Regions from separate parts of the Arthrobacter zhangbolii genome, predicted to be linked through region 2. Evidence: predicted binding sites of a transcription regulator. Region 2 holds the regulator's gene; the other holds the start of a gene.

Region 1 (11,613 bases), 700 kb from region 2:
GACCAGCCGCCACCAGAGGAAGACGGAGAAGCCCGCGAAGATGATCCATTCAAGGGCGTAGAAAATGTTCAGCCAGTTGACCGGGGTTTCCTCCGGCTGGCCGGCCACCGTCACGGTCTGCATGTCACCGGAGTCGGGGGCGGCGCCGTCCACCGTGATCTCTTCGGCGGTAACGAACGCGGAGTATGAGGTGACGTCCCAGATATTGATCAGTTCGGCGGCGGAGAGCGAGGGAAGGATCCCGTTCTCATGCGGTTCGGGCAGCGGCGCCTCGGACGGCAGCAGGCGTCCGACGACGGCGGCTGTTCCGGCCTGCGCGGGCACGGCATCCCCGGGATCCTCAACCCATCCGCGGACCACGGGAATGTAGGCGTCCCCGGGGGCGCCGTCGACCTGGAACGCGGTCACCACCCAGTAGCCCTGCTCGCCGTCCTGGAGCCGCTCGTCAACGAGCACGGTTTTGTCCGGGTCGAAGGAGCCGGTCATGGAGACCATCTGATCGGCTTCGGTCTCATACATGGGCTTGCCCGGAACGAACGCATCGGTCAGCGGCCGGACGGTTTCCGTGGCTTCCGGATCCGTGGCCTTCTCCGATTCGGCGCTGGAGAACTGCCATTGGCTCAACAGCACAAAGACCGTTGAGATTGCTAGGGCGAAAAGCAGGCCGGCGATCCAGCGCGGCTTCAGGGCAGTTTTGAGCACGGGTTAACGGTACTTCGTCCGGCTGTAGAAAACCCAATGCCGGGGCGCCGCAGTCCTAGTGGTCGAAGAACACGAGGGAGGAATTAATGAGTTCCGCGATGACCTCGGCGTCGTTCGCTCGGCGCAGGGAGTCGCGGAACGACGGGCGGAACAGGGACCTGGCGATCGTGGCCAGGACCTCCAGGTGCTGGGAAAAGGAAGCGGCCGGGGTGGCAATGAGCAGTATCACGGTGGCCGGACCGTCGGAGGCTCCGAAGTCCACGCTGTGACCGTAGCGGGTGATGCCGACGGCAATGGAGGTTTCCCGCACAAACTCGCTGCGCGCATGGGGCAGCCCGATCCCGCCGGGCAGCCCGGTGGCCATCTGGTGCTCGCGCGCGCTGACCTGCTCGAGGAACCCCGCCAGGTTGGTGATGCGGCCGGCCCGATGCATCCGTTCGGCCAGCTGCGTGGCGGCGTCGTACCGGTCAGCGGCCTCCATTTCGAGGATTACCAGGTCCGGTTCGGTGAGGACCGCGCCGGTTTCGCTCAGGGACAGTTCTTCGGTCACTGCTGTTCTTCACTCACTGGTTTGTCGGGGATCCGGTTCATCAGATCCTGGGGGTAATGTCTTCGGCGGCCAGCCGGGCACTGTCGGCACTCTTGTCGTCGGGCTGCTCCTGGCTGAGCCGTTCGGCTTCCACCCTGGCCAGATAGTGGGCCACTTCGCTTTCCACCCGTGCCGGGTCCCAGTTCAGCAGCGGGGCCATCAGTTCCGCTGCCACCGGTGCCGCGGAGACACCCCGGTCCCAGGTCTCGATGGAAATGCGGGTCCGCCGGGCCAGGACGTCCTCGACGTGCCGGGCCCCCTCATGGGTGGTGGCGTAGACAACTTCGGCCCGCAGGTAGTCATCCGCGCCGGGCAGCGGCTCGGCCAGGGACTGATCGGATTTAATCAGGTCCAGCACGTCATAGGCCATGGATCCGTACCGGTTCAGCAGGTGCTCCACCCGGGCCACGTGTACCCCGTACTCGTCGGCGGTGCGGTGCCGCCGGTTCCAGGCTGCCTTGTACCCCACTGCGCCCAGCAGCGGAATGGTGGAGGTGCAGCTTTCGGGCACCTTTTCGTCCAGGGCCCGCGCTGCCTCGTCCACGGCGTCCTTGGCCATCACCCGGTAGGTGGTCCACTTGCCGCCGGCGACGACGACGAGTCCCGGCACCGGGTGCGCCACCACATGTTCGCGGGAGAGCTTGGCGGTGGAGTCGTTTTCCCCGGCGAGCAGCGGCCGCAGGCCTGCATAGACTCCTTCAACGTCCTCCCGGGTCAGCGGCGTCTTCAGCACCAGGTTTACGTGCTCCAGGATGTAGTCGATGTCCGCCGAGGTGGCAGCCGGATGCGCCTTGTCCAGGTTCCAGTCGGTGTCCGTGGTGCCGATGATCCAGTGCCGTCCCCACGGGATGACAAACAGCACCGACTTTTCGGTCCGCAGGATCATGCCCACGGTGGACTGGATCCGGTCCTTCGGGACCACCAGGTGCACGCCCTTGGAGGCCCGGACCTTCAGCTGGCCGCGGTCGGTGACCATGGCCTGGGTTTCATCGGTCCAGACACCGGTCGCGTTCACCACCTGGCTGGCGGCGATATCGAACTCGTCGCCGGTTTCCTGGTCCCGCACGCGCGCCCCGACCACCCGCTCCCCCTCGCGCAGGAAGTCCACCACGGCCAGCCGGTTGGCCACCGCGGCGCCGTAGTGGGCCGCGGTCCTGGCCATGGTGGCCACATACCGGGCGTCGTCGACCTGGCCGTCGTAATAGCGGATGGCGCCGACCATGGCGTCGTCCTTGAGGCTGGGTGCCATGCGCAGGGTCTGCTTGCGGGTCAGGTGCTTTTGCATGGGCACCCCGCGTGAGTTGCCCGAGGTCATGCCCATGGTGTCGTAGAGGAAAATGCCCGCACCCACGTACGGCCGCTCAATAAACCGCTTGGTCAGCGGATACAGGAAGGCCACGGGCTTCACCAGATGCGGGGCAATACGCTGGAGCAGCAGGCCGCGCTCCTTCAACGCCTCCTGTACCAGGGCAAAGTCCAGCATTTCCAGATAGCGCAGGCCGCCGTGAATGAGTTTCGAGGACCGTGAGGAGGTCCCTGACGCCCAGTCCCGGGCCTCCACCATGCCCACTTTCAGTCCGCGGGTCACCGCGTCCAGGGCTGCCCCGGCACCTACTACCCCACCCCCGACAATCAGGATGTCCAGCTCGTTGCCGGGCTTGGTGGTGGCCCGGAGCCGATCCATCGCTTCGTTCCGGTACTCGGGGCTCAGGGCGTCTGCAGACATGGTCGGGGTTCCTCTCTAGGGTCCTGCCGTAGCTGCGTCCACTCTAGGCAATCCGCGCAGGTTATTACAGGTTGTACTGGTAGGGGGACACCAATACCTCAATACGCTGGAACGCCTTGAGGTCCGAATACCCGGTGGTGGCCATGGCCCGGCGCAGCGCACCCATCAGGTTGGACGTTCCGTTCGTGTGGTGCGAGGGCCCCCACAGGACTTCCTTCAGCGACCCGACGGTATCCAGGCGGACCCTGTCGCCGCGGGGAAGCTCGCTGTGGTGCGCTTCCTGGCCCCAGTGCCACCCCTGCCCGGGAGCCTCTTCGGCGCGGGCCAGTGCGGAACCGAGCATCACGGCGTCGGCGCCCATGGCCACGGCCTTGATGATGTCACCGCTGGTGCCCATGCCGCCGTCGGCGATCACGTGCACGTACCGGCCGCCGGACTCATCCATGTAGTCCCGGCGGGCTTCGGCAATGTCGGAGATGGCGGTGGCCATGGGTGCGTGGATGCCCAGGGCACGGCGGGTGGTGGTGGTCGCGCCGCCGCCGAAGCCCACCAGGACGCCTGCGGCACCGGTACGCATCAGGTGCAGGGCCGGGGTGTAGCCTGCCGCTCCGCCAACAATAACGGGGACGTCCAGTTCGTAGATGAACTGCTTCAGGTTCAGCGGCTCCACGGTCTTGGACACGTGCTCGGCGGACACCGTGGTGCCGCGGATAACGAAGACGTCGACGCCGGCGGCCAGGACGGTCTTGTAGAACTCCTGGGTACGCTGCGGGGTGAGTGAACCGGCGACGGTCACACCGGCCTCGCGCATTTCGGCCAGGCGGGAGCTGATCAGCTCGGCACGGATGGGTGCGTCGTAGATTTCCTGCAGCCGGCGGGTGGCGGCGGGATTGAAGTTGTCACGGCTGAGCTGGGCAATTTCGTCCAGCAGGGGCTGCGGATCCTCGTACCGGGTCCACAGGCCTTCCAGGTTCAGGACACCCAGTCCGCCAAGTTTGCCCAGCGCGATGGCGGAGGCCGGGGACATAACGGAGTCCATGGGAGCGCCGATGACGGGCATCTCAAACTGGTATGCGTCTATCTGCCAGTTGATCGAGACATCCTGCGGGTCGCGGGTACGCCGCGAGGGCACAATTGCCACGTCGTCCAGGGAGTAGGCTCTGCGCCCTTGCTTGCCACGGCCAATTTCAATCTCGTTACTCACGCTCCCTAGGTTATCCCAGCAGGCGCCGGGCACATGAAAGCTGCCGGTAACCGTAACCTTCCGCAGCAGGTAAATGTCCTGTCCGCACGGGTGGTTAAAGACCGGAGGCAGCTCCTGCGATGTCTGCAGGAGCTGCCCCTTGGCCGGAAAACGGGTCCTAGCGGCGCGAACCGTAGTTCGGTGCCTCGACCGTCATCATGATGTCGTGCGGGTGGGATTCCTTCAGCCCGGCCGGGGTGATCCGGACGAACTTGCCCTTGGCCTTCAGCTCCGGGATGGTGCGTGCGCCGGTGTAGAACATGGTCTGGCGCAGGCCGCCCACCAGCTGGTGTGCCACGGCGGAAAGCGGGCCGCGGTACGGCACCTGGCCTTCGATGCCTTCCGGAATCAGCTTCTCGTCGCTGGGCACGTCCGCCTGGAAGTAGCGGTCCTTGGAGTAGGAGGTGTTCTTGCCCCGGGACTGCATGGCGCCCAGGGAGCCCATGCCGCGGTAGGACTTGAACTGCTTGCCGTTCACGAAGACCAGGTCGCCCGGGCTTTCGGCGGAACCGGCGAGCAGGCCGCCGAGCATTACGGTGTCGGCGCCGGCCACGATGGCCTTGCCGATGTCACCGGAGTACTGCAGGCCGCCGTCGGCGATCAGCGGAACGCCGGCGGGAATGGCCGCCTTGGACGCTTCGTAGATGGCGGTGATCTGGGGAACGCCGACGCCGGCCACCACGCGGGTGGTGCAGATGGAGCCGGGGCCCACACCTACCTTGATGGCGTCCGCACCGGCGTCGATCAGAGCCTGGGCGCCTTCGCGGGTAGCTGCCTGGCCGCCGATGATGTCCACGTGCGCCGCGGCCGGGTCCTTTTTCAGGCGGGCGATCATATCCAGCACGCCGGCGCTGTGGCCGTTGGCGGTGTCCACCACCAGGATGTCCACGCCGGCCTCGACCATGGCCATGGCCCGCTCGTAGCCGTCTCCGAAGAAACCGATGGCGGCACCGACGCGAAGCCGGCCTTCATCATCCTTGGTGGCCAGCGGGTACTGCTCGGCCTTGTCGAAGTCCTTCACCGTGATCAGGCCCTGCAGCTTGCCGGCGTCGTCCACCAGCGGCAGCTTCTCGATGCGGTTCTTGCCGAGCAGCTCCACGGTTTCCTCGGCGCTGATGCCCACGCGCCCGGTGATGAGGGGCATGCGCGTCATGACCTCTTCGACCTTGCGGTTGGGGTACTCGGATACCGGGATGAAGCGGGTGTCGCGGTTGGTGACGATGCCCAGCAGGGTGTTTTCGGCGTCGACCACCGGCAGGCCGGAAACCCGGAAGTGGGCGCAGAGATCGTCCAGTTCCTGCAGGGTCGCGTCGGGGGAAATGGTGACCGGGTTGGTGATCATGCCCGATTCGCTGCGCTTGACCCGGTCCACGTGCTCGGCCTGGTCGGCAATGGAAAGGTTGCGGTGGATAACGCCCAGCCCGCCCTGGCGTGCCATGGCAATCGCCATCCGGGATTCCGTCACCGTGTCCATCGCTGCGGAGAGCAGCGGGGTCTGCACGGTGATGCGCTTGGACAGCCGCGAGCTGGTATCGGCTTCGGAGGGGATGACATCCGTCGGGCCGGGCAGCAGGAGGACGTCGTCGTACGTCAGGCCGACGAAGCCGAACGGATCATGTTCTGGGTACTGCTGACTCAAAGCTGCGCCTCTTTCGGGGGATGAGGAAGGAGAAGGCCCGAATAAGCCTGTTCCTATCCTAAAACGAAAGCGGGGCCGCCCCTATTCCGCCGGTTCGTATCCCTTTGCCTTCACCGGTATGCCCGCCCGTCCGGTGCAAGCCAGGATCCGCAGGGACAGCGCCCCGCCGTAGTCAGCAGACCCGCAGACAGGTCCTCCCCGGATGGTCGCCTGCCCTTTAAACAGGCATGTTTCCAGGATTCCCGGCAGCCGTCCGCGCTGCCCGGCGTCGGCAAAGGACAGCACGCCTTCCTCCTGACCGGGGACCGGTTTCCCGTCCGGAGAGCTTTCGCGTGTGAGCGAAGCCACGGCAAAACCGTCGGGTGCGGTGCCCGGCAGGTACTGCGCCGTGGCGGCGTTCGCCTTCCCGTCCGGACACACAAAAGGCCCCGTCCGCGGAACGGTGTCCGCGGGCGGGGCCTTCGCGTGAAGCGAGGGGTTACCGGCTAGTGCTGGTGTCCGTGATCCTCATCCTCTTCGGCCGGCTTCTCCACCACGAGGGCTTCGGTGGTGAGTACCAGCGAAGCGATCGAGGCGGCGTTGCGCAGTGCCGAGCGGGTGACCTTGACCGGGTCGATGATGCCGGCGGCGATCAGGTCCTCGTACTCGCCGGTGGCGGCGTTGAAGCCGTTGTTGACCTTCAGGTCGCCCACCTTGGATACAACAACCATGCCTTCGGCCCCGGCGTTCTCGGCGATCCAGCGCAGCGGCTGGGCCAGTGCACGGCGGACCAGTCCGACGGCAGTGGCGGCGTCGCCTTCCAGCTTGGCCACCTCCGAGTCGGTGTCCAGCGCCTGTGAGGCGTGGACCAGCGCGGAACCGCCGCCGGCCACAATGCCCTCTTCCAGGGCTGCACGGGTGGAGGAAACAGCATCTTCGATGCGGTGCTTCTTTTCCTTCAGCTCCACCTCGGTGGCTGCACCCACGCGGATGACGCCGATGCCGCCGGAGAGCTTGGCCAGGCGTTCCTGGAGCTTTTCGCGGTCCCAGTCCGAGTCCGTGCGCTCAATCTCGGCACGGATCTGTGCCACGCGGTCGGCGACGTCGGCTTCGGAGCCGGCGCCGTCAACAATGGTGGTGTTGTCCTTGGTGACCGTGATGCGGCGGGCGGAACCCAGGACTTCCAGTCCAACCTGGTCCAGCTTCAGGCCCAGGTCGGGGCTGACCACCTGCGCACCCGTGAGGGTTGCGATGTCCTGCATCATGGCCTTGCGGCGGTCGCCGAACCCGGGAGCCTTGACGGCAACCACGTTCAGGGTGCCGCGGATCTTGTTGACCACCAGGGTGGAGAGCGCTTCGCCGTCCACGTCTTCGGCAATGATGAACAGCGGCTTGGAGGCCTGCAGTGCCTTTTCCAGCAGCGGCAGGAACTCGGCCACGGAGGAGATCTTGCCGGAGTTGATGAGGATCAGCGCGTCTTCGAGGACGGCTTCCTGACGCTCCGCGTCCGTGACGAAGTACGGGGAGAGGTAGCCCTTGTCGAACTGCATGCCCTCGGTGATGACCAGTTCGGTCTGCGTCGAGGAGGATTCCTCGATGGTGATGACGCCGTCCTTGCCGACGGTATCGAAGGCCTGTGCCAGCAGTTCACCGATCTCGGTGCTCTGCGCCGAGATGGCAGCCACGTGGGCCACCTGGTTGCCTTCAACCGGCTTGGCGTTTTCCAGCAGACGCTTGGCAACAGCATCCACGGAGACCTCGATGCCGCGCTTGAGCGCGCCGGGAGCTGCACCCGCGGCAACGTTGCGCAGGCCTTCCTTGACCAGCGCCTGTGCCAGCACGGTAGCCGTAGTGGTGCCGTCGCCGGCAACATCGTTGGTCCGGGTGGCTACTTCCTTGGCCAGCTGTGCGCCGAGGTTCTCGTACGGATCCTCCAGCTCAACTTCGCGGGCAATGGTGACGCCGTCGTTGGTGATGGTGGGGGCGCCCCAGGTCTTGGCCAGGACAACGTTACGGCCGCGCGGGCCGAGGGTTACCTTGACTGCGTTGGCCAGCTTATCGACGCCGGCTTCCAGCGAGCGACGGGCGGAGTCATTGAACTCCAACTGCTTTGCCATGTGTGTGTCCTTTCCGACAACTACATCTGCACCTACATCAGAAAACCCCGGCCAGAATGGTGGCCGGGGTTTTCAAGGGGAACTACTTTACGACGACGGCCAGCACGTCGCGGGCGGACAGCACCAGGTATTCCTGGCCGCCGTGCTTGACTTCGGTTCCACCGTACTTGGAGTAGATGACAACGTCGCCTTCGGCAACGTCAACCGGAACGCGGTTGCCGTTGTCGTCAACGCGGCCGGGTCCAACTGCAACTACTTCGCCCTCCTGGGGCTTTTCCTTGGCAGTGTCCGGGATAACGAGGCCGGAAGCAGTGGTCTGCTCAGCTTCGAGCGGGCGGACAACAATACGATCCTCAAGCGGCTTAATAGAGACCGACACTCGGGCTCTCCTTTGCGTAGTTTCTAACGGGTTTGGGGCCGTCGGTTGGCGCTGGCCGTCGTCGCGGTGCCGGTTCGCGCTTCCCTTCGGGGAGTTAGCACCCTCACGTGCGGAGTGCTAAGTCAGACTTTATGCATTGGTTAGCACTCGGTCAAGGTGAGTGCCAGAGCTGCGTGGATCACGCGCACAGGATTACGCCTCCGGGGTACCAATGACGTAAACCGAATTTGCTTAGGCTTACCTAACGGGATAGTTTTCATCTGCGCGCACCATTAGAAAACATTTCTGTGTCCTATTCCTGCGGTAGGCACATCGACTCTCACCGGAGCCCCCATGATCACCAAGTCCCGCCTGCTGGCCGGAACCGCCCTCGTGTCCCTCCTTGCGCTCAGCGCCTGCTCCACCGAAGCAGCAGAAGCCGACGCCGACTCGACCTCCGACTCGACCGTTACGGTTGAGCATACACAGGGCAGCACCGATGTTCCGGTCAACCCGGAGACCGTCTACACCTTCGACCTCGGCGCACTCGACACCCTGGATGCCCTCGACATTGACGTTGACGGTGTCCCGGCCGCAAACTTCCCGGAAAGCCTCTCCAAGTACGGCTCGGATGACTACGCCAAGATCGGCAGCATGAAGGAACCCGATTTCGAGGCCATCAATGCCGGCGCTCCGGACCTGATCATCATGTCCGGCCGCACTGCCGATTACTACGATGAGTTCTCCAAGATCGCCCCCACGATCAACCTCAGCACCGATGCCGCGGATCCGTGGAACTCCTTCATCTCCAACACCGAAATCATCGGGGAAATCTTCGGCAAGGAAGCCGAGGTCGAGGACAAGCTCGCCGCCCTGGACGCCAAGGTCGAAGAGACCAAGGCAACCGCGGCGGACGCCGGCAACGGCCTCATCATTATGACCAGCGGCGGCGAGCTGACCGCCTACGGAGCGGGTTCGCGCTTCGGCCTGGTGCACGACGTCCTCGGCGTTGCCACCGCGGCTGACATCAAGTCCGAAGCCCAGCACGGCGAACGCGTGGGCTTTGAATACATCGCGGAAAAAAACCCGGACAACCTCTTCGTGATTGACCGCGACGTCGCCGTCGGCAACGCAGGCGAGGTCGCCTCCGCTGTCCTGGACAACGAGCTTGTGCAGGGAACCGCAGCAGCGCGCAATGACCGCATCACCATGCTGGATTCCTCCAGCTGGTACCTCGTGGGCTACGGCCTGAACAACGTCGACGCCATGGTCAGCGCAGTTCAGGACGGCATTTCCTAACCCGCTTCCACGCTCCTGCTAAATCCTCGCCGGCCGGCCTCCCGCATCAGGGAGGCCGGCCTGGTGCGGAAGATGGAAAAGCAACATGACTGCAATCCTCTCCCCTCCGGCTCCGGCACCTGCCGGAGCTGCCGGCGTTGGCCGGCGGCGTCCCGGCCCCGGGGCAATGCTGATAGTGGGCGGAACCGCCGTCCTGGTGCTTGCCGTTGTGTCCATGTTTGTCGGTGTCAGCGACGTGTCCCTGCCCGCCCTGCTTGCCGGGGATGAACATGCCTGGCACATTTTCTGGATCAGCCGCCTCCCGCGGACCCTGAGCATCATCCTGGCCGGCATGGCCCTCAGCGTCGCCGGCCTCATCATGCAGCTGATGGCCCGCAACAAGTTCGTTGAACCGTCTACCGTGGGCACCGTGGAATCCGCATCCCTCGGCATCCTGGTGGTGACGGTGTTTATCCCCGGCGCCTCACTGCTGGCCAAAATGTCCACTGCCACGGTGTTCGCCATTGCCGGAACCGCACTCTTCCTGCTGGTCCTGCGCCGGATCCCGCTGCGGAACACGCTGATCGTGCCGCTGGTGGGCATTATGCTCGGCGGCGTGATTGCTGCCGTCACCACGTTCTTCGCCTACCGGTTCGATCTGCTGCAGACCCTGAACAGCTGGATGGTCGGCGACTTCTCCGGCGTACTGCGGGGTCGTTATGAACTGCTCTGGATTGTCGGCGCGCTGACCCTCATCGGATACCTGGCTGCTGACCGCTTCACCGTCGCGGGCATGGGCCAGGATTTCACCACCAACCTCGGCCTGAACTACAACCGCGTGATGACACTGGGGCTGATCATTGTGTCCCTGATCAGCGCCGTTGTGGTTGTCAGTGTCGGCTCGGTGCCGTTCCTCGGCCTGATCGTGCCCAACCTGGTCTCGCTGATGATCGGGGACAATGTACGCCGGGCCATCCCCTGGGTCGCCATCTTCGGGGCGGGGTTTGTCCTCGCCTGCGACATCATCGGCCGGACCATCCGCTACCCCTACGAAATCCCGGTGGGGGTCATTGTCTCGGCCATCGGCAGCGCCCTGTTCCTTTACCTGCTCCTGAGAAAGCGCTCCGCCAGTGCCTAGCAGTCCCGCCAGCGTCCTTCCCTCCGCCCTTACCGTGCGGCGCCGCCGTCCGGTGCGGAGCCTCTCCCCCCGTTTCTGGCTCATCCTGCTTTCGGTTCTGGCAGCAGCCCTGGTCACTGTATTCATGACCATCGAGCTGCGCGGGAACATCGGTTATGTCCTGCCTCGCCGGGCCATCAAGGTGGGTTCGATGATCCTGGTGGCGTACGCCGTCGGCGTCTCCACCGTGCTGTTCCAGACGGTAACGGCCAACCGGATCCTGACGCCGTCCATCATGGGTTTTGATGCCCTGTACGTGCTCATCCAGACGCTCCTGGTCTTCGCCTTCGGCGGCGGCGTGGTGCTCGCCATGTCCGGCCCGCTGCGCTACGGCATGGAGGTGGCCCTAATGGTGGGCTTCTCCTTCCTGCTGTACCGATGGCTCTTTACCGGCGGCGGCAAATCCCTGCACCTGATGCTGCTGGTCGGCATTGTGCTGGGCACGCTTTTCCGCGGCATTTCTTCCCTGCTGCAGCTGCTGATCGATCCCAGCGAGTTCATCATCCTGCAGGACCTGTTCTTCGCCAGCTTCAACAACGTGGACGGCAAGCTGCTCGCCTACTCGCTGATCGCCGCGGCAGCCGTGAGTATTCCGGCCTGGCGCCTGAGGCACCAGCTCGATGTCCTGTCCCTGGGCCGGGAGACCTCGATCAACCTGGGCATCAACCACAAACGCACCGTGACCCTGGTGCTGGTGATCTGCTCGGTGCTGGTGGCCGTCTCCACCGCACTGGTGGGGCCGGTGACCTTCTTCGGCCTGCTGGTCGCGTCCCTGGCCTATCAGCTCTGTTCACACTTCCGGCAT
Region 2 (9,580 bases):
AGCCGGGCCAGCTCTTCCTCGTCAATGGCCGGGGCTGAGGATTCGTTATTGACTTCGATGCTCATTTACGGGCCTCCCGCCCGTGCTGATTGGATAGTCCGCGGTTGTTGGCACGTCCGCCGCCGCCTTCGGCCGGGGTCCGGCTCAGCCGGCGGGTTTCATCCCACTCGCTGTAGGCAGTAACAATGTCGCTGACCAGCCGGTGCCGCACAACGTCGACGGCCTGCAGCTCGGAGAACGCGACGTCGTCAATGTCACCGAGGATGTCGTGGACGATGCGCAGCCCGGAGGCAGTGCCGCCCGGCAGGTCCACCTGGGTGACGTCACCCGTGACCACCATCTTGGAGCCGAAGCCGAGGCGGGTAAGGAACATCTTCATTTGTTCCGGCGTGGTGTTCTGCGCTTCGTCGAGAATGATGAAGGCATCGTTGAGGGTCCGGCCGCGCATGTAGGCCAGGGGTGCCACCTCGATGGTGCCCGCCGCCATCAGCCGCGGAATGGATTCCGGGTCCATCATGTCGTGCAGGGCGTCGTACAGCGGACGCAGGTAAGGATCAATCTTGTCGCTGAGTGTGCCGGGCAGGAAGCCGAGCCGCTCCCCCGCTTCCACCGCGGGGCGGGTCAGGATGATCCGGTTGACTTCCTTCTGCTGCAGCGCCTGGACGGCCTTGGCCATGGCCAGGTAGGTCTTGCCCGTGCCGGCGGGGCCGATGCCGAAGACCACCGTGTTGCGGTCAATCGCATCCACGTAGTTCTTCTGGTTCAGGGTCTTGGGCCGGATGGTCTTGCCGCGCGTGGACAGGATGTTCTGCGTCAGGACATCCGCCGGGCGGACGGCGGTCTGGTCCCGCAGCATGCTGATCAGCTGCTCCAGGACCTGCGGCGTAACCCGGGTCTGGTTGCGGGCCAGGATCCGCACTTCGTTGACCAGCCGCACCGTCTGCTCCACGTCCGCGGACGGGCCGGACACGGAAAGCTCATTGCCCCGCACCAGCATGCTCACCTCGGGGTTGGCCGCCTCAATGATCCGCAGGGCCTCGTCATTGGCCCCCAGCGACTGGACCATGTGTTCCGTGGAATCAAAGACTATGGTCTGGGTGTCCCGCCGGATGGTGCCGATTTCCATTGAAGATTCGGTCATATAGTCGGCCCTCGCAGGCCTTTCATCGCCCCTTTTGGTAAGTCGCGTTCAGAGTTTGGAATGGTGCAGTCGCCGGGTGCCGCCGGCTCGCGCCCGCAGCACCCCGAAATGTCAACGCCGGCACGGCGCCGGTTATTTCCGATGCGCAACGGCGCCGGCGGGTCTGCCGGCTACCTAAATGTTACTTGATGTGCCCCGCCCCGGGCGGGAGTTGAGCCGGAATATCTCGGCATCGCAACGGTGATGTCTCAATCGTGTTTCAGTCCGGACGCCAGCCGCAAACGGCGCCGGATGGCCCTAAACCGTATGTAAAGGTTGAAGACGTACATTTTGCCCCGACCGCCTGAGGAGGATTGATGGTCACCCTGTTGCCGGGCCGAGCATCCTCCCCTGACGCCGCCCGCCGCAGCCGCAGGCTGGTCCGTGCGGGCGCCGGTGCCGCACTGCTCGTGGCAATGCTGGCCACGGGCGGCTGCGGAGTGGTGGCGGAGTATCCCACCACCACCATGCCCACGGCCTTCAGCGCCGAGTCCCGCAGCCTGGCACCAATGACCATTTCACCGCCGGCGGAAGCGGGCTCCGGCACGCTGATGCCCGTCTACTGGCTCGGACTGAACGACACCACGGTGAGCCTTTACCGCGAATTCCTGCAGTCCGACAATACCGGCGACCCCATCGGCGAAGCGGTCCGCGCCATGACGGCAGGAAAGCCGCTGGATCAGGACTACTTCACGCCGTGGCAGCCCGCGGACAAGGTGACCGCTTCCATTTCCAGCAAAAACGTCATCACGGTGGACATCCCGTCGAAGGCTTTCAAGGGATCCCTGGACGCCGGCATGGCCCACCGAGCGGTGCAGCAACTGGTGTACACCGCCACCGCCGCGGCGGTGAACGCCGGACTGACAACGGTAGGCCAGGAAAGCACCGTGGTGGTGCTGGTGGACGGCAAAGCCGGCTACCGTGCCTTCGGCCACGAATCCCTGGAAGAACCGCTGCGGCGCGATCCGTCCCTGGTAGCCCCCATCTGGATCATTGATCCGCAGGAATCCCAGGTCCGGCCCACCTCGCTCACCGTCACCGGCACAGCCGCATCGCAGCCGGAGGGCCTGTACTGGCGGGCCGAACCCGTAGTGGATGGCCGGCCCTCCTCGGACGCCGTGGCCTCCGGCCGGGTCGACTTCCACGAAGGACCGGGTTCCACCCGGGAATTCACCTTCTCAACCACCCTGGCCCCCGGCACCTACAGCCTCAAGGTGTACTACAAGGGCCATGAGGCGGCAGGCGATTCCAAACGCATCACGGTCACTGCAGCGCCGGGAGACCCGGAGAGCTGACACCGGGCGCGGGACTTCGTTCCGCTACCAGCGGCCCAGCAGCTGGTTCAGCACTGCCAGGGCTGCGGGACCGGCGGTGGAGGAGCGCAGCACATGCGGTCCCAGCCGTACAGCCAGCGCCCCGGCGCCGCGCAGCAGTTCCAGTTCTGCCGCGCTGATCCCGCCCTCCGGACCGACCACTATCGCTATCTCTGCCGGCGCCGCCGTCCTGCCGGTTGCGTCTGCGCTGCGGCCCGGGAGGTTCCGCACCGCGTCCGCCAGGGGCGCGTCGGCTTCCTCATGCAGCACAAGGACCAGGTCCGTGTCCGCGAGCCGGCGGGCCAGGCCCCGGCTGTCCAGGACGGGTTCCACGCCGGGAATCCAGGCGCGGCGCGACTGCTTGGCGGCCGCCGTGGTCAGGGCCTGCCACTTGGCCTGCCCCTTCACCGCCTTTTCCGTCTTCCAACGGACAATGCTGCGGTCCGACTGCCACGGAATGACGTGATCCACGCCCAGTTCAGTGGCTGCCTCCACTGCCTGCTCATCCCGGTCCCCCTTGGCCAGGGCCTGGACCAGGATGAAACGAACTGCTGCCGGTGGTTCCTCCGCCGCGTGTTCCACGCTCAGTTCCAGCAGCGAGGGCCCGGTCGCGGACACGGTACCGGTGAGGCGCCGGCCCGCGCCGTCGACAATGTCCACGTTTTCGCCCGCACTGATGCGCTTGACGGAAACGGCGTGCCGGGCCTCAGGCCCCTCCAGGCGGAATGTGTCCCCCGGACTGGCCGCGGCCACCTGCGCCGGGTCCCCGAAAAAGATGGGGTTGGTCATCTCAGAGGTTGCCCAGCCGGTCCCGCAGTTTGGCAAATACGCCGGTGCCCGAGCTGTTCAGCCGGCCTTCGCTGTATTCCTCACCGCGCAGCTGGGCCAGCCGGCGGAGCAGTTCCTCCTGCTCGGAATCCAGCTTCTGCGGGGTTTCCACGTGCAGGTGGACGCGCAGGTCGCCGCGTCCGTGGCCGCGCAGGTGCGTGACGCCGAGACCGTTGAGCACGGTGACCTCGCCGGACTGGGTGCCGGGCTTGACCGTGACGTCGCGTTCGCCGTCGAAAGTGTCCAGTGTGACCGTGGTGCCCAGCGCTGCGGCGGTCATCGGCACCGTCAGGGTGGCATGGAGGTCATCGCCCTCGCGCAGGAAGGTGGGGTCATTATTGACCCGGATTTCCACGTAGAGGTCACCGGCGGGTCCGCCGGCGAGGCCGGCTTCGCCCTGCTGGCTCAGCTGGATCCGGGTTCCGGTGGCGACGCCGGCCGGGATCTTGATGTTCAGCGTGCGGCGGTTGCGGACGCGCCCCTCGCCGGAGCACTCGTGGCAGGGATCCGGAATGACCGTGCCGAAACCGCTGCAGGTGCCGCAGGGAGCCGAGGTCATGACCTGGCCCAGGATGGAGCGGACCGCCCGCTGGACCTGGCCGGTACCGTGGCAGATGTCGCAGGTACGCGGGGAGGTGCCGGGCTGGCAGCAGGACCCGTCACACGTGGGGCATACCACGGCGGTGTCGACGTCGATCTTTTTGTTGACGCCGAAGACAGCATCCTTGAGGTCAATCCGAACAGTAATCAGGGCGTCCTGGCCGCGCCGGCTGCGCGAGGCCGGGCCCCGGCCGCCGCCGGGTGCGCCGCCGCCGAAGAAGGTGTCGAAGATGTCCTGGAAGCCAAAGCCCTGGCCGCCGAAGCCGCCACCGCCGAAACCGTTGTCGGTTCCGTTTTCGTTCCCGGTGGTGTCATAGATACGCCGCTTCTCGGGATCGGAGAGGACCTCGTAGGCGTGCGTGACGGCCTTAAACTCGTCGGCGGCACCGGGAGCGTTGTTGACGTCCGGGTGCAGCTTGCGGGCAAGCTTCCGGTACGCCTTCTTGATTTCTTCACCGGTGGCGTCTCGTCCGACGCCCAGAACCTGGTAGTGATCGCTCACTCGTGCACATCGCTTCCTGCATTGCCTGCATTACCTGCCTTCATGGCTGAAGGCGTTGTTTGGAGTCCGGCAGGTTTCCCGGCCGGCGGGCGGCCCGCCAACGGCTGGCCGCGTGGAGTTCAATAAGCCTAGTTATTCAGTATTCGGGACAAGTATCGGGCCACGGCACGGACCGCTGCCATGGTGTTGGGATAGTCCATCCGGGTGGGGCCCAGGATGCCGACCTTGGCGGAGGCATCCGGCCCGTAGCCGGTGGCTACCACGGAGGCTTCGGAGAGGCCTCCGTACGGGTTTTCCCGTCCGATCCGGACGGCAACACCCCGGGCGTCCTGTTCCATTTCGGAGAGCAGCCGGAGCATTACCACCTGTTCCTCCAGGGCTTCCAGCACGGGGCCGATGGTCAGCGGGAAGTCTACCGTGGAGCGGGCAAGGTTGGCCGTTCCGGCCATCACCATGCGGTCCTCCCGGTTAATTCCGGCGAGCAGCTCCAGGCTGTGCCCGAGGGCGTCGGCAACCCGGCGGCGCGCCGCCGGAACGGTCGCCAGGGCTTCGGCGACGTGGCCGGTGATGCTGCTGAGCGGCGTCCCGGCCAGAGAGGACAGGAAGTGCTGGCGGAGGTCCGAAAGGTCGGGTTCGGTCACGGGTTCGGGGACCGTGATAACCCGCTGCTCCACCCGGCCCGTGGTGGAGATGAGCACCACGAGCACCTGGGCCGGGGCCAGGAGCACAAACTCGATGTGCCGGATCTTGGCATTGCCGAGGTGCGGGTACTGCACAACCGCCACCTGGTTGGTCAGCTGGGACAGCAGCCGCACGGTCCGGTCCATCACGTCGTCGAGGTCGTCTGCACCCTCCAGCAGGGAGGAAATGGCGCGGCGTTCGGGTGCCGAGAGGGGCTTGACGTCGGAGATCCGGTCCACGAACAGACGGTAGCCCTTGTCGGTGGGGATGCGTCCTGCCGAGGTATGCGGGGCGGTAATCAGCCCTTCTTCCTCCAGGGCCGCCATATCATTGCGAATCGTCGCCGAAGACACTCCCAGGTGGTGGCGTTCCACCAGGGCCTTGGATCCCACCGGTTCACGCGAATGGACGTAATCCTCAACAATGGCACGGAGGACCTCGAGTCGGCGTGGCTCACTCATGGTTTTCCCTCCCTGTTAATTGGCGGGCGCATCAGAAGGGCGCGTCCTTGTGATGCGGCGTGCGGAGCACCTGCGCCGCCGGGGCGCCGCTTAGCACTCACAGTGTTCAAGTGCTAAGTCTAGTACGGAACGGCAGCGTTGTTAGCATTGAGGGATCCGCGGCCCCGCTGCGGTCAGCTCCCTGATTCAGCAACAGTAGCGAGGCAAGCAACGTGTCCAACTTCTCCTGGGGCCCGCAGGACATTACTGCGCCGGCCCGGACCACCCTGCGCAAAGTCGGTGCCGAATCCGGCCTGGTCCTGGAGGACGTCGCCACCGGCTGGGTGGGAGCGGTGATCCGGGTGGAAAAGTCCGGCGGGCTGCACCTTATGGTGCTGGAGGACCGCCGCGGCAAGCGAAAATCCTTTGAGCTCGGTTTTGGTTTCCTGCTGGAGGGCGAGCCCGTGGAGGTCACGGCCCCGCAGGCGGCCGGCACCAAAGCCGGTCCGGCACGCACGGCGTCAGGTTCGGTGAAGGTGGCCAACCAGCGCGCGCGCACCGCACGGGCGAGCCGTATCTGGGTGGAAGGCAAGCACGACGCCGAGCTGGTGGAGAAGGTCTGGGGTGATGATCTCCGGGTGGAGGGAATTGTCGTGGAGCCCCTGCACGGCGTGGATGACCTCTATTCCGCGGTGAAGGACTTCGCTCCCGGCCCGGGGCGCCGCCTCGGCATCCTGGTGGACCATCTGGTACCCGGCTCCAAGGAGTCCCGCATCGCCGCCGAAGCCATGACCTGCCCCGGCGCGCACGGGAACGTACTGATTGTGGGCCACCCCTACGTGGATGTCTGGCAGGCCATTAAACCCTCGGTGATCGGTCGCAGCGCCTGGCCGGTGGTCCCCCGGCACCTGGATTGGAAGACCGGGATCCTGCAGGGACTGGGCTGGCCCCACGCTGACCACACGGATGTGGCCATGGGCTGGAAGAAGCTCCTTGGGCAGGTAAACACCTACGCCGATCTGGAACCGTCGCTGCTGGGCAGGGTCGAGGAAGTCATCGATTTCCTGACCGTGCCGGAATGAGACACACGACTCATCCGCCGTCGCCGTTCCGTTATAAAGCGGCCCAGCCAGTACTCTTGTTCAATACGTAGTAGCGGACCGACCCTGTGTCAGCACGAGTCAGAAGGAAATTACGCCGTGTCCAACACACGCCAGAATCACCAGCCACGACCGGATGAACACGGCAGCGGACAACGCCCTGTCTATCAGGGGGCACCGGCCAACGCCCTGCCCCTGACCGCCTCCGAAGACCGGCAGTGGGCAACCATGGCGCACTTTGGCGGCATCCTTGCTTTTGTTCCGTCGCTGATCATTTACCTTGTTTTCCGCGACCGCGGACCGTTCACCGCCCAGGAATCAAAGGAAGCGCTTAACTTCACGCTTCCGCCCAGCATTGCTGCCCTGATTGTCTGGATGCTGTCCTTCATCCCTGTTGTCGGCGGATTCTTTGCCGTGCTCAACGCCCTGATCTGGGTCTACGTTGCCGTGTCCTCCGTGATCGCGGGCATTGAGTGCAACCGCGGAAGGCCCTACCGCTACCCGTTCAACCTGCGCCGCATCAAGTAGGCATCTTCCCCGGAAGCTGCGCTGCTTAGTCCGGCAGCAGCCGCCGGACCACGGCGTCGGCCAGAAGCCTCCCCCGGCCGGTCAGGATCACCCGTCCCGTCAGCGCGGCACGCGGATCAACCAGGCTGTCAGCCATCAGTCCTGCCACCGCCAGCCGCCCCGGTTCCCGGAGCCTGGACAGGTCCAGCCCCTCGGCCAGCCGCGTGCGCAGCATAATGTCTTCCACATACCGGGTGTCGGCGTCGAGCGTCTCCCGCCCGACCGCCGGCGACTCGCCCGCACCAATCCGCTGGGCGTAGGCCGTGGGGTGCTTGGCGTTCCACCAGCGCACACCGCCTGCATGGGAGTGCGCCCCGGGGCCGATCCCCCACCAGTCATCGCTGCGCCAGTAGGCCAGGTTGTGCCTGCACTGGTCAGCAGGTGTGCGTGCCCAGTTACTGACCTCGTACCAGGACAGGCCGGCGGCGCTCATCATCTCGTCGGCGAGGACGTACTTGTCCGCGTGGTCGTCGTCGTCAATGGGCGGAACCTCCCCGCGCCGCATCCGGGCAGCGAGCTTGGTGCCTTCTTCGATGATCAGCGCATAAGCGGAGATATGGTCAGGCTCGTAGCTCAGCGCTTCCTCGAGGGAGGTTTTCCAGTCCGCCATGGACTCCCCCGGCGTCCCGTAGATCAGGTCCACGCTGACGTGCAGGCCGGCTTCGCGCGCCCACTTCACCGCCTGCGGCACCCGCGAGGGCGTATGCGTGCGGTCCAGGACCGCCAAAACGTGCGGCACCGCGGACTGCATACCAAAGGACACACGGGTAAACCCGGCGTCCGCGAGCAGCTGAAGGGACTCCGGGGTGACCGAATCCGGGTTGGCCTCGGTGGTGACCTCCGCGCCGGGCTCCAGTCCCCACTGGTCGACGGCGGTGCGCAGGATAGCTGCGAGGTCTTCAGCCGGCAGCAGCGTGGGCGTGCCGCCGCCGAAGAAGACCGTGCCCATGCGGCGCTCCGGCAGGCCGGAGCGCCGCATGGCGTCGGCCGCGAAAACCACTTCCCGTTCAGCCGTGCCGGCATAGGCGGCCTGCGAGGCTCCCCCGCCGAGTTCCGTGGCGGTGTAGGTGTTGAAGTCGCAGTAGCCGCAGCGGACGGAGCAGAACGGAATGTGGACGTAGAGCCCGAAATTCCGGTCCGCTGCTCCGTCCGCGGCCTGGGCGGGGAGAAGACCGTCGGCGGGTGCCGGGTCCCCGAGGGGCAGTGCGCTGGGTGTCACTTCTTGGATTTGTCCTTGGATTCGTCGGAGGAAAGTGCTGCCACGAAGGCTTCCTGCGGGACCTCCACGCGGCCCACCATCTTCATGCGCTTCTTGCCTTCCTTCTGCTTTTCCAGCAGCTTGCGCTTACGGCTGATGTCGCCGCCGTAGCACTTGGCCAGCACGTCCTTGCGGATGGCGCGGATGGATTCGCGGGCAATGATGCGGGAACCGATGGCGGCCTGGATGGGCACCTCGAACTGCTGGCGCGGAATGAGTTCGCGCAGCTTGCCCGTCATCATCACGCCGTAGCTGTAGGCCTTGTCCTTGTGGGTGATGGAGCTGAAGGCGTCCACCTGCTCGCCCTGGAGCAGGATGTCCACCTTGACCAGGTCCGCCACCTGCTCGCCGTCGGCCTTCCAGTCCAGCGAGGCGTAACCGCGGGTCTTGGACTTGAGGATGTCGAAGAAGTCGAAGACGATCTCCGCCAGCGGCAGACGGTACCGGATTTCCACCCGGTCCTCGGAGAGATAGTCCATGCCGCCCAGGACACCGCGGCGGGCCTGGCACAGCTCCATAATGGCGCCGACAAATTCGCTCGGCGCCAGGATCGTGGCCGAGACCATCGGCTCGCGGACCTCTTTGATCTTGCCTTCGGGGTATTCGCTGGGGTTGGTCACCTTGACGACCTTTTTGTCCTCAAGCGTCACCTCGTATTCCACGTTGGGTGCGGTGGAGATCAGGTCCAGGTTGTATTCACGCTCAAGGCGTTCACGGGTGATTTCCAGGTGAAGGAGGCCCAGGAAACCAACACGGAAACCGAAGCCCAGCGCCGCAGAGGTCTCGGGTTCGTACACCAGGGCGGCATCGTTGAGCATCAGCTTTTCGAGGGCGTCGCGCAGCACCGGGTAGTCGGCGCCGTCGATCGGGTACAGCCCGGAGAAGACCATGGGCTTGGGATCGGCGTAACCGGGCAGCGATTCGGTGGCCGGCTTGGCAAGGTTGGTGACGGTGTCGCCCACCTTGGACAGGCGGACATCCTTCACACCGGTGATGAGATACCCCACCTCACCAACACCCAGTCCCTTGGACGGGGTGGGTTCGGGTGAGCTGACGCCGAGCTCCAGGAGTTCATGGCTGGCGCGCGTGGACATCATCTGGATGCGCTCGC

The links. The regulator HrcA, encoded in region 2, represses chaperone genes, less so after heat shock. The targets are predictions, from matches to a motif close to TTNGCACTCGNNNNNNNCGAGTGCNAA.
Region 1: a site for HrcA is predicted at 8,515-8,541, ahead of groES (co-chaperone GroES). Genes of this name have one in related genera too.

What each region holds. Positions count from the first base shown of each region.
Region 1 is NZ_CP094984.1:2,669,685-2,681,297, forward strand. It holds gene MUK71_RS12355 (SURF1 family protein) at 1-702, opposite strand, end outside; gene MUK71_RS12360 (PTS sugar transporter subunit IIA) at 758-1,252, opposite strand; gene MUK71_RS12365 (glycerol-3-phosphate dehydrogenase/oxidase) at 1,293-3,017, opposite strand; gene MUK71_RS12370 (GuaB3 family IMP dehydrogenase-related protein) at 3,082-4,221, opposite strand; gene guaB (IMP dehydrogenase) at 4,379-5,899, opposite strand; gene MUK71_RS12380 (hypothetical protein) at 5,981-6,247, opposite strand; gene groL (chaperonin GroEL) at 6,385-7,995, opposite strand; gene groES (co-chaperone GroES) at 8,078-8,374, opposite strand; gene MUK71_RS12395 (siderophore ABC transporter substrate-binding protein) at 8,708-9,652, shown strand; gene MUK71_RS12400 (ABC transporter permease) at 9,738-10,769, shown strand; gene MUK71_RS12405 (iron chelate uptake ABC transporter family permease subunit) at 10,762-11,613, shown strand, end outside.
Region 2 is NZ_CP094984.1:1,967,080-1,976,659, forward strand. It holds gene ybeY (rRNA maturation RNase YbeY) at 1-65, opposite strand, end outside; gene MUK71_RS09115 (PhoH family protein) at 62-1,141, opposite strand; gene MUK71_RS09120 (GerMN domain-containing protein) at 1,498-2,475, shown strand; gene MUK71_RS09125 (16S rRNA (uracil(1498)-N(3))-methyltransferase) at 2,500-3,282, opposite strand; gene dnaJ (molecular chaperone DnaJ) at 3,284-4,423, opposite strand; gene hrcA (heat-inducible transcriptional repressor HrcA) at 4,552-5,565, opposite strand; gene MUK71_RS09140 (DUF3097 domain-containing protein) at 5,778-6,626, shown strand; gene MUK71_RS09145 (DUF4870 domain-containing protein) at 6,744-7,172, shown strand; gene hemW (radical SAM family heme chaperone HemW) at 7,198-8,430, opposite strand; gene lepA (translation elongation factor 4) at 8,427-9,580, opposite strand, start outside.